Regions from separate parts of the Rhodococcus erythropolis R138 genome, predicted to be linked through region 3. Evidence: riboswitches for the same ligand, from Rfam matches in the RefSeq annotation. Region 3 holds a riboswitch; each other region holds the start of a gene.
The links. Region 3 has a riboswitch for thiamine pyrophosphate ahead of H351_RS14440 (3-oxoacyl-ACP reductase). Riboswitches for the same ligand answer to the same signal wherever they lie in the genome.
Positions count from the first base shown of each region.

Region 1: linked by a shared signal. The riboswitch ahead of thiO (glycine oxidase ThiO) and the one ahead of H351_RS14440 (3-oxoacyl-ACP reductase) in region 3 are both predicted to bind thiamine pyrophosphate.
Region 2: linked by a shared signal. The riboswitch ahead of H351_RS13030 (TenA family protein) and the one ahead of H351_RS14440 (3-oxoacyl-ACP reductase) in region 3 are both predicted to bind thiamine pyrophosphate.

Region 1 covers NZ_CP007255.1:5,368,248-5,372,774, reverse strand. The annotation lists gene H351_RS24635 (hypothetical protein) at 1-377, opposite strand, end outside; gene H351_RS24630 (NUDIX hydrolase) at 536-1,180, shown strand; gene H351_RS32800 (hypothetical protein) at 1,260-1,391, opposite strand; gene thiE (thiamine phosphate synthase) at 1,640-2,335, opposite strand; TPP riboswitch at 2,362-2,508, shown strand; gene thiO (glycine oxidase ThiO) at 2,508-3,587, shown strand; gene thiS (sulfur carrier protein ThiS) at 3,584-3,799, shown strand; gene thiG (thiazole synthase) at 3,792-4,527, shown strand, end outside.
Region 2 covers NZ_CP007255.1:2,779,913-2,784,439, reverse strand. The annotation lists gene H351_RS13040 (MFS transporter) at 1-693, shown strand, start outside; gene H351_RS13035 (carboxylesterase/lipase family protein) at 686-2,254, opposite strand; TPP riboswitch at 2,385-2,480, shown strand; gene H351_RS13030 (TenA family protein) at 2,468-3,211, shown strand; gene H351_RS13025 (ABC transporter substrate-binding protein) at 3,211-4,239, shown strand; gene H351_RS13020 (ABC transporter permease) at 4,217-4,527, shown strand, end outside.
Region 3 covers NZ_CP007255.1:3,096,646-3,101,172, reverse strand. The annotation lists gene recO (DNA repair protein RecO) at 1-676, opposite strand, end outside; gene H351_RS14455 (TetR/AcrR family transcriptional regulator) at 773-1,522, shown strand; gene H351_RS14450 (AurF N-oxygenase family protein) at 1,519-2,508, opposite strand; gene H351_RS14445 (DoxX family protein) at 2,613-3,053, opposite strand; TPP riboswitch at 3,192-3,285, shown strand; gene H351_RS14440 (3-oxoacyl-ACP reductase) at 3,303-4,067, shown strand; gene H351_RS14435 (LLM class flavin-dependent oxidoreductase) at 4,067-4,527, shown strand, end outside.

The sequences.
Region 1 (4,527 bases), 2.3 Mb from region 3:
CCGATCGACTGCGTGTATCGGTCGCGTACTTCGGCGGGTTCGAGGCCGCCGGAGATGAAGGCGGTGGCCGCGGCGGCGTCTGCCAAAGACAACGCGCTGTAGAGGTTCTGGGCCGAGTTGGCGAGAGGTTCGGTTTCGACGAGGAGGAGGTCGAGGTTCGCCTGTCGGTTCTCGATCGCTGCGGTGGCGAGGAGTCCGGCGATCAAGGTGATCGCAATCAAGATCACTCCGACGACGGTCAACCGGCCAGGCGTCGAGGACATGAATGCCTGGAGTTCGCGCCGCAGAAGTGCTCGCTCGTCCTCCGCCGATACCGAAGTGCCCTCGGAGGGCGGCAGCGACCGGGGTTCGATGGACGGGACGACACGGTCGACCATCGAGCACCTCACTTCGCTGTAGGCGGGCTACCGAGAAATGATGCCGCCGAGAAATGATTCAGGGCATCTTCGCGAGCATATAAGCATCACCTACACCTGGAGCAGTTTGAAACGGTTAGTGTGGGACAACGGCGAGAGCAGGCGGAGCGAGGTAGTCGATGCGTGGTGACGGTGACGGTTGGTCGATCGGACCGGACGGTACTCGGCATTGGGGTAAACACGGAGCCGCTGGACTGCTTCTGCGCGCCCCCGATTCGGACGGATCGCCCCTGGTCTTGCTGCAGCATCGTGCGGCGTGGAGCCATCAAGGTGGTACCTGGGCATTGCCCGGTGGAGCACGGGACTCACACGAAAGCACGACGCACGCCGCTGTCCGGGAGGCACACGAAGAAGCCGGAATCGCCGAAGACGCCGTTCGCGTCCGCGGTGAGGTAGTGACGATGCACGCGGAGAGCGGGTGGACCTACACCACCGTCGTGGCTGATGCGGCACATCCACTGTCGACGGTTGCCAACGGTGAGAGCACCGAGTTGCGGTGGGTGCGTGAAGCCGACGTCGATTCGCTGCCATTGCATCCGGGATTCGGTTCCTCGTGGCCCGAGCTCCGGACTGCGCCTGTACCAGCCGAGACCGAAGACCTACAGGCCGGCGACCCACACACCGTCGTACTCGAAGACGGTGGCTTCGGATGGTTGTCGGTCAGCTCGCACCAAGGCAGTTCCCACCAAGGCAGTTCCCACCAAGGCAGTGAGCAGTCAGGCAGTGACCAGAACCTGTCCGAGGCGTCGAGTACGCAGTCTTAACAGGGCATATACAGCAGAAGGGCCGGACTCCTCAGGAGTCCGGCCCTTCTGTGTTTCGGTCTCCCGACCGAAACGAGGCTCAGCTGAGCGAGTTCAGCGCCGTGATGAAGCTGACCGCGGTGATACCGAGCTTGAGCAGCTCGCTGATCTTGCCGAGGTTCAGGTCTTCGAGCGATTCGGTGCTGAGCGAGCCGGTGTCGAGGGATCCCATTTAGTGCTCCTAGGTTCAGTTAGTAACTGGAGGTAAACTACAACAAACCGAATGGGATGTGACACGCAATCGAAACAACTGTGATCAAGATCACGTAATCCGACTTTTCGGACATCCAATCGCACCTAGGAACTGGGGGTTTGTTGTCTGATCGGACAACTTCCGTTCATGTTTCGAGTCGGGCGTGCTGACCCGTAACTGTGTAGAAATCGCCCGGCAAACAGTTGACGGTCGCCAGTTACCGGTTTTCAGCGTCCAGCGACGGCCGCGGCGAGGCGCTGCGCAGCCGCCTGCGGATCCGACGCCTGCGTGATTGCACGCACGACGACGATGCGCGTGGCACCGGCATCGAGCAGCTCCGGCAGGCGTTCCTCGTCGATGCCGCCGATTGCGAACCAGGGGCGCGGCGGTGCGGCGTCGGCGGTCGATCGAACCAGTTCCAGACCGGACGCACTTCGATTCGGTTTGGTCGGTGTCGCCCAGACCGGCCCGGTGCAGAAGTAGTCGACGCCCTCTTCGATTGCGGCCAGACTCGCCTGCGCGCGACTACTCGTCGAACGCCCGATGACGACGTCTTCACCGACAACGGTTCGTGCGTAGGGGACGGGAATGTCGTTCTGCCCGAGGTGGAGGATGTCGGCACCGGAAGCCATCGCGAGATCCGCGCGATCGTTCACGGCCAACAATGCGCCGTGGCGTCGCGCTGCGGCCGCGAGAATGCCCAGTGCTACCAGTTCGTCCTTGGCCTCGAGCGGGCCGAACTCGCGCTCACCGGCAGAGCCCTTGTCACGCAATTGAATGATGTCGACTCCGCCGGACAATGCTGCCTCGGCGAACTGCGCGAGGTCGCCTTTCTCGCGGCGCGCGTCGGTGCACAGGTACAGCCGTGCTGCTGCCAGGCGCTCGCGCCGGTCGATGACGTTACTGGGATGTGTGGGGTGCACGGAGCAAACGGTAGCCTCTAGGGAGCAAGGTTCGACACGGGAGTCCTGAAACGTCGCCGTCACTTTTTGTCGTGACTGCGAGGTTCGTGGGGCTGAGAGGGGATCGCGACCAGATCCCGACCGTCAGACCTGACCCGGATCATGCCGGCGCAGGAAGTGGAGGTGGAGTTTCGTGAGTACACACGCTCGTACGGTGTCGGTTGTCGGTGGCGGTGTCATCGGTCTCGCCATTGCGTGGCGAGCAGCCCGCGACGGGTGGTCCGTTCGGTTGTACGACCCGTCCATTGGATCAGGTGCTTCGTGGGTGGCAGGCGGAATGCTCGCCCCGCTTTCCGAAGGCTGGCCGGGTGAAGAGACAGCGTTGACGGTTGGTGCAGCGTCCCTGGAACGGTGGCCGACGTTCGGTGAGGAGCTCGGAGAGTTCGGGCCATCGGTCTTCACCGCGGACAGTTCGCTGACGGTTGCACTCGATGCGGCCGACGCGCAGGACCTGCAGACCATCGCCGAGTGGGTGACCGCGCAGGGCCATGAACTCGAAGTTCTCGGTCGCGCCCGCATCCGCGAACTCGAACCGATGCTCGGCCGGGGCATCCGGTCGGGACTGATGGCTGTCGGTGAGTCCGCCGTCGACAACAGACTTCTGCTGGACGCGTTGCAGAAGGCCTGTGCGGAATCCGGCGTCGAATTGATCGCGCGTGCCGTCAACGACCTCGCCGAACTCGATACCGATCAGATCGTGCTCACCGCCGGTATCGCGTCACCCAAGCTGTGGCCCGGGTTACCGGTACGCCCGGTCAAGGGCGAAATCCTTCGCCTGCGGAGTAGGCCTGGAGTCACCCCGGCGCCCAGCCGCACCATCCGCGGAAGCGTCCACGGGCGGCCCGCCTACCTCGTCCCGCGCGGTGACGGAATCGTCGTCGGCGCAACACAATACGAGTCCGGTGAGGACACACAGGTCACGATGGCCGGAGTACGGGACCTGATCAACGACGCCGAGACACTGATGCCGGCGATCGGCGAATACGAACTGTACGAATGCGCGGCAGGCCTGCGTCCCATGACGCCGGACAACCTGCCCTTGATCGGGCGCGTGTCCGATCGTGTTGTCGTCTCCACCGGACACGGACGCAACGGTGTCCTGCTGACGCCCGTCACCGCCGATGCGACGGTCGCGTTGCTGAACGGCACATCTTTGGTCGAGGTAAAAGGAACCGAACCCGAGCGGTTCGCAGTAGTTAAGGAAAATTCATGAGTGAGCAGGTCCCGATCGGGATCACCGTCAACGGCGAAGATCTCGAGTTCGATCGAGCAGTCACGGTGACCGAGCTACTGACGCACCTCGAGTTGCCGAGCAAGGGTATCGCCGTCGCCGTCGACGGTGCGCTCTTTCCTCGCGGGCGTTGGGACGAATCCGTCGGACGTGGTTGGGAAATCGAGATCCTCACGGCGGTGCAGGGTGGCTGAGCAGGACCTTCTCACTATCGCTGGCCGCACCTTCGGTTCCCGGCTCATCACCGGAACAGGCGGCGCCGCCAACCTTGCGGTGCTCGAGGAAGCGCTTGTCGCCTCCGGCACCGAACTGACCACCGTCGCGATGCGGCGAGTCGACGCGGCCGGTGGCACGGGTGTTCTGGACCTGCTTCGTCGCCTCGGAATCGAACCGTTGCCGAACACCGCCGGGTGTCGGGGCGCCGCCGAAGCGGTCCTGACGGCGCAGTTGGCACGCGAAGCGCTCGAGACGAACTGGGTCAAACTCGAAGTCATCGCCGACGAGCGGACACTGCTGCCCGACGCAATCGAACTCGTCTCCGCCGCAGAACAATTGGTGGACGACGGATTTACCGTTCTGCCGTACACGACGGACGATCCGGTGCTGGCGCTTCGCCTCGAAGAGGTTGGTTGCGCTGCGGTCATGCCGCTCGGTTCACCCATCGGCACCGGGCTTGGTATCGCGAATCCGCACAACATCGAGATGATCGTCGAGCGCGCCGGCGTGCCCGTCATCCTCGACGCCGGGATCGGAACGGCCAGCGACGCCACCCTTGCCATGGAGTTGGGCTGCGACGCCGTCCTACTTGCGACAGCGGTGACGCGGGCCAAGAATCCCGCGCTGATGGCGTCGGCGATGCGTCACGCTGTCGTGGCTGGTTTCGAGGCGCGGCACGCCGGCCGGATCCCCAAGCGATTCTGGG
Region 2 (4,527 bases), 320 kb from region 3:
TCGATCGTCGTGGTTGCCTTCATCCGCCTTCCTGGCGCCGGAGTCCCAGAACACGAACATCGTCCGAAATCGATCTGGCACGGCACACTCGACGGTCTTCGGTTTGTCTGGAACAACAAACTGCTGCGCACTCTGGCGCTGATCGACATGGCCGTCGTCGCGCTCTACATGCCGGTGGAGAGTGTCGTGTTCCCGGTGTACTTCACAGAGTTGGATCAACCGGCGCAACTCGGATCGGTGCTGATGGCATTGGCGATCGGCGGCATCATCGGCTCTCTCGCCTACGCTCCGCTGGCACCGATCATGTCCCGGCGACTGATCATGATTTTTGCCGTTGCCGTTCTCGGCATAGCGATGCTTGCCATGGCGCTTCTACCTCCGCTGTGGGTGATCCTCGTGCTCGCCGGACTGCAGGGGCTCGTCTACGGACCAGTCGGCCCGATCGCCAACTACGCCATGCAGACGCACAGCCCGGAGCACATGCGCGGACGCGTCGTCGGTGTCATGACGTCGACTGCCTACGCCGCCGGCCCGCTGGGTTACCTCGCGGTCGGCCCTCTGCTCGATCAACTCGGAATCGCGTCGACCTTTGTGGCCCTGTCGATTCCGATCATCCTGATCGCCGCAGTCTGTGCCTCCCTGCCGGTGCTTCGCGAACTGGATCGTCCGCGACACTCGACCGACGTCAGTTGAACCCCATCACGTCGTTGCCCCAGGCGACGCGCAGTCCGTGATCGGGGTCGCTGACGAGGGTGTCGGCCGAGTCGATCAACAGCGTCGACCGCTTCTCTTCCTCGTACGGCGCCCAGTGCTTCGAACCGTCGAGAGCTGCCGGCACGGCATGCCGCGCGAAGGCCAGCCATCGCCGTTGAATACGGCCGGCTACCTCCATCGCAGCCTTCCGTCCACCCAGCCAGAACGTGGGGTCGACGTTCAGTGTTCCGAAATTGCCGAATACATAGGGTAATTCGGTCGCGTGGCCCGCGCCGATCCGTGCGGCCTTGAGCATCGGCGTCGCGTGATCGAAGCGGTACACCCACGTAGGGGAATGCCTGCAGTGGGCGTCGGCGATCCACAGAGTCGGCATGCGAAACGCCGCGTCCCGCGACAGTGCCAGCGCGCCACTTGGTTTCGCGTGATCAGGGTAAGCCGACATGATCTCGGCAAGTTTGGTCGCGGAGATGTCTGGGTGATCATCCGCCAGCAGTTGCAGCATGGCCTCGACCGACTGCGCGCTCACCGGCATCAGCGGAGACTTCATGAACTTGAAGATCGACGCCTCGTCCTTGTTGGAACCGATGATCAGTGGAATTCGGTGCGCGTAACCCTTCTGGAAAGCCGCAACCGGGTAGTGCGGCACCAGATCACGATCGACAACGGGTGCCATCGCCAAAGTTCCCGGAATCCGGGTCGGAATTTCGTTGACCAGGTCATCGCTTGCCTTGACGAGCAGTTCGAGATCCGTGGTCAGCAGATCGCCTGCGTCTTCAGGGTCGATCGAGAGCAGTTCGAGAAACCGCTCCGCCACGGTCTTGGCGCGCTCGGCCCCGTAGACGGAGGTCGCGGGAGGACTCTGGGCAATCGCACGATGGAACAGACCTTCGGCGCTCGGACAGGTCATGAGCGTCGTGATGGATCCTGCGCCGGACGACTCACCGAACACCGTCACCGCACTCGGGTCACCCCCGAAGGCGTCGATGTTGTCTCGAACCCATTCGAGTGCCGCAATCTGGTCTCGCAGACCACAGTTCGATTCGAAAACGGTATCCGCGGTGGAGAATCCAGACAGGTCCAGGAATCCGAGGGCACCGACGCGATAGTTGAAGGAGACGAGAACGACGTCACCGGTTTCAGCCAGATGACGGCCGTCGTAGATCGTTTGGGCGGCGGACCCGAGGCAGTAGGCGCCGCCGTGAATCCACACCATCACCGGTCGCGGCGTGCCGTCGGGGCGCGGGGCCCACACGTTGATCGACAAGCAGTCCTCGTCGATTTTGAAGGCCCGATCGATCGGAACCGCCGGGCTCTGGCCCTGCGGCGCGATCGGCCCGAACTCACGACAGTCGCGCACCCCGTCCCACGACTCAGCGGGTTGCGGCGCGCGGAATCTCCGTTCACCCACCGGCGCTGCTGCGTAAGGCATGCCCTTCCACGCGAATATTCCGCCATCCGGATACCCGCGGGCGTCTCCGCCGCGGGCACGGATCACGAGTGTTCCGTCCTCGCCGAGATTCGGTCGAACGTCGGTCTCCATGTCTGAATCCCCTCCCGACCCGCGCGTGTGGCAAACAAGACCAAACGTACCAACATAAGGCCGATGTGCGCCGACTACTCAACTGCCAGGTAGGCGCCGACGAAGCAGAGGCTCGGTGTTAAGGTCGCCTAGTTCTGACACGGGGTGCTCCGCATGGGCGGGGCTGAGAACACACCCGGGAACCTGATCAGGTAATGCTGACGAAGGGATGTCATGGCTACTACGCAGCCTGCATACAATTCTGCCGAAAACTCGGTGGCCACAGCGCCGTCGACGGATCGGTTCACCGATCGGCTCTGGGCCGAGACGAAGGTCCTCCGCGAGTCGATCGACTCACTGGAGTTCCTCGAACGCCTCGGCGACGGAACATTGCCTCTCGACGCGTTTCGCACGTACATCGAGCAGGACAAGCTTTATCTCGAGGGGTATTCGAAAGCGTTGTCCCTGGTCGCGGCCCACGCCCCGGATCCGCAGTCCGCGGGCTTCTGGTCGAATTCCGCGTCCACGGCAGCGACAGTGGAATCTGCGCTTCACGACGGACTTCTCACCGGTGGAATTCTTCCAGCGGGATCGGGAAGGCTCGAGCATTCGCAGGCCTGCCTGGGATACGTCTCGTATCTGACGGCGACTGCGGCAACTGCGCCTTACCCGGTCTCCGCAGCGGCAGTACTCCCCTGCTTCTGGATCTACGCCGAGGTCGGTCGCGATCTTGCCGCTTCAGCGCGCGCGGTACTCGACGCCGATCCGTCGCATCCGTACGCACAGTGGGTCACGACGTACGACGCACCCGAATTCCACGAGTCGGTGGCGCAGGCCCGCGTACTGGTCGATGCTGCGGCCGAAGCAGCCACCGAGACAGAGCGTGAGGCGATGAGTGAAGCATTCCGCATCGCCAGTCGCTACGAGTTGATGTTCTGGGATTCCGCACTCCACCAGCAGCCTTGGCCGGCGTCGTGATGTCGTTTGCGGCGCTACGCCGCACACTTGCCACGTCTGCCGCGATCGCAGCCGCATTCACAGTTCTGACCGGATGCGCCGCTGACACCGGCTCTTCCGACGGGACCATTCGGTTCGCACTCGACTGGACCCCGAACACGAACCACACCGGTTTGTACGTTGCACTCCAAGAGGGCTACTTCGAGGACGCCGGTCTGGACGTCTCGATCCTGCCGTACAACAACACCTCTCCCGACACCCTGGTCGACGCCGGCAACGCGGAGTTCGGCATCAGCACACAGAGTCAGGCCACGTTCGCCCGAGCGGCCGGCGCCGCCACGACGTCCGTCATCGCGCCACTTCAGCACCGCGCCACCGGCATCGGTGTGAAGGCGGATCGTGCGGACATCACGCGCCCGCGTGATCTCGACGGAAAGACGTACGCCGGGTTCGGTGATCCCGGCGAAGTCGAAACGCTGCAGCAGATCATCCGCAACGACGGCGGGACCGGGAACTTCACGACGGTCACGCTCGGTACGTCCGCGTACGAAGCCGTGTACTCGGGCCAGGCCGATTTCACGGTCTCCTACTTTGCGTGGGAAGGCCTCGAGGCGGAGCGAAACGGAACTCCGATGCGGTACTTCCAGTACACCGATTACGGCTTCCCCGATGCATATTCGATCGTGATCAACGGCAACCAGCAGTGGTTGAAGGACCATCCCGACGAGGCACGCAAGTTCGTCAAGGCCGTTCAACGCGGATATCAGACTGCTGCCGACAACCCGGACCAGGCCGCGCAGGATCTCATCGACGCGAACCCCGGAGCTTTCACCGACGAAGACCTCGTCCGTGACAGTCAGCGGATGCTCGCCGCCGACTACATGAAAGACGCCAACGGCGTCGTCGGTACGCAGAATCTCGAAACCTGGTCGGGTTATTCGGGATTCCTCTTCGACAACGCATTGCTCGCCGGACCCGACGGGAAGCCGCTGACCCAGAAGCCGGACTGGTCGGAGTACTTCACCAATGAGTATCTCGACGCGTCCTGACGTGAGCGGACGGCTGGTCTCGACCATGCGGCGGGCGCTTCCCGCGCTCGCCGTGGTGGTGCTCCTCGTAGCGGCGTGGCAGATCTACGTCGAGATCAGTGGGATTCGGCCGCAAGTACTTCCGTCTCCGGGGCGCGTTCTGTCCCAGGGGTGGGACAACCGCGAGATCATCTCCGGCCACGCCTGGTCGACATTGCAGGTCACGTTGGTCGGCTTCACTGTTTCACTGGTGTTGGCCTGGATTCTTGCTGTGGTCGTGGACTTTTCGCCGTGGTTGTCACGCGCGCT
Region 3 (4,527 bases):
GGTGTGCCGCGACCAGTCCGCTGGCTTGCGTCCGCAGCGTCGCGGGCGCCGAATCGGTGCCCTCCCACTCCCCTCGGAGCAGGGCTTCCATCAAGTCGAGCACTCCGGGCGACGGCGTCGCAGCACCCGCCGGGCGGCAGTAGGTACAGACGGCTCCGCCTGCGGCGACATGAAATGCACGGTGCGGTCCCGGAGCGCTGCAGCGGGCGCACTCTTCGAGGGCAGGCGCCCAACCCGCATAGCCCATGGCTCGCAACAAGAACGCGTCGAGCACGAACTCGACCGGCCGCGCCTGCTCGGCGATCGCACGCAGTGCTCCCACCGTCAATCGCTGAAGCTGCGGGGCCGGCGCGCGTTCCTCGCCGGCCAACCGCTCGGCAGTTTCGAGTACGGCGCAGGCCGTGGTGTACCGGCTGTAGTCGTCGACGATGTCAGTGGCGAATGCATCGACCGTCTGCACCTGAGTGATGATGTCGAGATTCTTGCCCGGAAGTAGTTGCACGTCGATGTGAGCAAACGGTTCGAGTCTGGCACCGAATTTGGAGGTGGTCCGGCGGACACCTTTGGCCACGGCACGTACCAACCCGAACTGACGGGTGAGCAACGTGACGATGTGGTCGGCTTCGCCCAGTTTGTGCAGGCGCAGCACCACCGCCGTGTCTCGATACAACCTCACTCGACCAGTGTCCCACGTTGTACCGACGACCGATCCCGATGCCGCGCCCGATGACAAGTCGGAAATACGGCGGGTCCGTCCGGATAGACTGGCCCGATGCCGAGCGACGCAATTGCGCAACCTGTCACTACAGAGTTGACCGGTCGCGAAGCGCGGTGGGAGCGACACAACTCCGAGCGTCAGAAACGGATACTCACCTCGGCTGTCGAACTGATCGAAGAGCGCGCGGCAGGTGCCGAGGTGTCCGTCCAGCAGATCGCCGACCGTGCCGGCCTCGCCAAGTCGGTGGTGTACCGACAATTCAGCGGCCGAGACGACCTCGATCGACGAGTCCGAGCGTTTGTGCTCGGCCAATTTGCGGCGGCCCTGGATGCGTCGATGAGCATTTCGGTAGGCACTCTCGACCAGATCCTGACCCGAACCATCAGCGCCGTCGCCGAGTGGATCACCGAGCATCCACGGATTCACGAGTTCATGGGTACCGGCCCCACTGACTACGACGACGAAAGCATCGACGCGATCAGCAGCCTGAAGGCGACAATCGCCGACTCGGCGCGCACCACTATCACCGAAGTCGGTCGATCCGTGGGGATCGACTCTTCACCCTTCGATTCACTACCGTTCGCAGTGGTGACAATGGTCGAGGGCACGCTCACCCACTGGGTCCGAAGCACCGATCCGAAACCGAGCCGCGAAGAGATCATCGCCGACCTCGCGAAATACACCTGGTACATGTTCGACGGCGTTGCCCGCTCGAGCGGGCTACAGATCGATCCCCATGTCGAATTGTCCACGCTCATAGCCGAGCTGGTGTCCTCCGACGGAGGAACTTCGCGGCCGGACTAGATCCGGGTCTTGTCGGAACGCTTCGGCTCGCCGCGGTAGCGGGCGTAGTCGCCGTCGATGCGCAGCTTTCGCCACGCGCGCTTCGACACCGGATTCATCAATCCGAGTTCGTCTGCCAGGGCTCGCATTTCGCCGAAGTAGTTACCCAGGATGCGGCGTGAATGTGGGCTCCCCCAGAAGGCGCTCTTCATCACCTCGTCCGGGATTCCGAATTCTTCGGCGAATTCCTTTGGCGGTGACATGATTTCGCCCGCAAGCCAACGCATCGTGCCGGGGAAGGCGACCGATGTGATGGCTCGACTCGAACGACTGAGTCTGGGGACGTGATTGCGCAGGAACTCGTGAGCAAACGAGATGTGTCTCGCTTCTTCGGCGATGTGAATCTCCATGGTGCGGAGCATCGCCGGCGGCGTGTCCTTACCCTCGCGGATGAGATCCTTCTGGAAGTGGTCGATCGGTTCTTCACCAGCCAGAATGCCGATGAAGAAGATGACCGGGAACTTTGCTCCCAGCACTCCGATGATCGGCGACAGCCGCCGGAACATCGGACGCATACCCGGTACGTCGATGTCCATACGATTGACGAGCTCTTGGAACATCTGGATGTGATTGCACTCTTCGGTCATCTCGTGCAGGCAGTACCGGAACTCAGGCGACTGGTTGGGTAGCGCCATGATGTATTGCAGCATTCCCCGGATCAAGATGCTCTCGAATGCCGAACCCACCTTGGTCACATTCGCCTGACGCCACATTCCCATGGCGATTCGACGCTCCAACGACTGGTCCTGGTACCACTGCGTCGCTCCGAGCGGATCCGACACGGATGAGAGCACCCACCTCGGATCATGCGGATCGATCGCGAACTCTGGTGAATCCCAGTCGATGTCGAGATAGGGATCGAAACTGCGGGCAACTGAGCCCTCGGACAAAGTCTGCAGTACCTGGCGGTACGGCTTTTCCACTTCGATCGACGCTGACCGAGCCATCGGTGTCTCCTCACGGCCAGTCCGTCGATTGGAGTCGACGGACTTGAATGAGGTCAAACATAATGGGACACCGCGTCCCACGCAACCCCTTCAGGGGCCTGATTTCAGACCCGCCGCACCGGGATGATCTCGCGAACCTTCTCGTCTCGGAGATACAGACCCGCCCACATGACGATTCCGGTGTAGACGGCAAACAATGTCGTGCTCAGCAGAGGCTGTTCCGCTCGAAGGTTGGTCAACACGGCTCCGCCCAGGTAACCGGTGAGCAGAATCGCGCCGAGTATCGACGTTCGCGGAATCACGTACAGCGCAAGGCAGATCAGTTGCACCACCCCGGCCGTCAATGCCAGCGAGTCCGGCAACCCAAGTTCGGCGGAGGCGTCCTTGACGGTCTGAAGGTTGAGAATGTGAATGATGCCGTCGAAGAGCATGAAAACGACGAACAGCCCACTCAGGACGTATCCGACCTTGCGAGCCGTGGCCGAAGGTGTCGTCGTCGTGGCGTTACCGGAAACAGTTTCGTTGTGGACGGGCTGGGTGGTCATCGGAGTCTCCTGGGGCGAAGGCGAGCGGCCGGTTGCCACTTCGCTTGCAATTACGACTCCCGAGCGATCGAAAACTCATCGCGCCGGCCGTTACTACACACCCGGCGTTCGGGACGATTCACCTCACGTGGTCTGATGGACGGTGACACGGGGTGCCGAAAAAGTCGGCTGAGATCAGACCCGATGAACCTGACCAGTTAGCACTGGCGGAGGGATGTCGACATGACCGAACAGCAATTTCAGCGCGCATTGAACCTCGACGAGCAGATCGTTCTGATCACCGGTGGCGCCCGCGGGCTCGGCGCCGCACTGAGCCGAGCATTCTCCCGCTCGGGCGCCCGCGTAATCGTGAACTACAACAAGAGCCGCGATGCCGCCGAGGCCCTGGTCGCCGAACTGGGTGAGGATCGCACCTTCGCAGTCCAGGCGGACGTGACGGACCGCAGTTCCGTCGACCAGTTGTTCTCCGCTGCACGCGAGAGATTCGACGCACCGATCTCGACCGTGGTCGACAATGCACTGGTCGACTTCTCGTTCAACGGCGATGCCCGGCCGAACGCGGACACGATCACCTGGGCCGACTTCGACTCTCAACTACGCGGAGCTGTTGCCGGAACACTCAATACCACCCAGGCAGCGCTACCAGGCATGCGCGAACTCGGCTTCGGCCGAATCATCACTGTCGGAACAAATCTGGTCCAGAATCCGGTAGTTCCGTACCACGACTACACCGCTGCCAAGGCCGCACTGTTGGCACTGACACGGACGCTGTCCGCCGACCTCGGTCCGGACGGGATCACAGTCAACATGGTCTCCGGCGGCTTGCTCCGCACCACCGATGCGAGTGCCGCGACACCGGAAGCCGTGTTCGACATGATCGCGGCAAGCACTCCCCTGCGCCGAGTCACGACGCCGGACGAATTTGCCGACGCTGCACTCTTTTTCGCCTCCCCATGGTCGCGGGCCGTGACCGGCCAGAATCTGGTTGTCGACGGCGGACTCGTCAAGAACTGATGGGCGCACAGCTACGGATAGGTGCGTTCCTGCTCGGTTGCGGGCATCACAGTGCGGCGTGGCGACACCGCGACTCACCGGTCGAAAGTCTCGGTGACATCACGTATTACGAGTCGCTCGCCCAGATCGCCGAACGCGGCAAGCTGGACGCCGTTTTCTTCGCTGACGGTCACAGTGTTCGAGAACCCGAGTCTGGTGCGTCGTGGTTTCTCGAACCGATCACCGCGTTGACTGCCATGGCACGAGCGACGGCGAACGTCGGCCTGGTCACCACCATCTCCACGACCTTTTACACGCCATTCCACGCGGCACGACTTTTGGCATCGCTCGACCACATCAGCGGCGGACGGGCCGGATGGAACGTCGTGACCTCGATGTTCGACCAGGAGGCGCGCAACCACGGACTCGAGGCGATGCCCGATCACGCATCCCGATATGAACGAGCCGACGAATTTGTCGA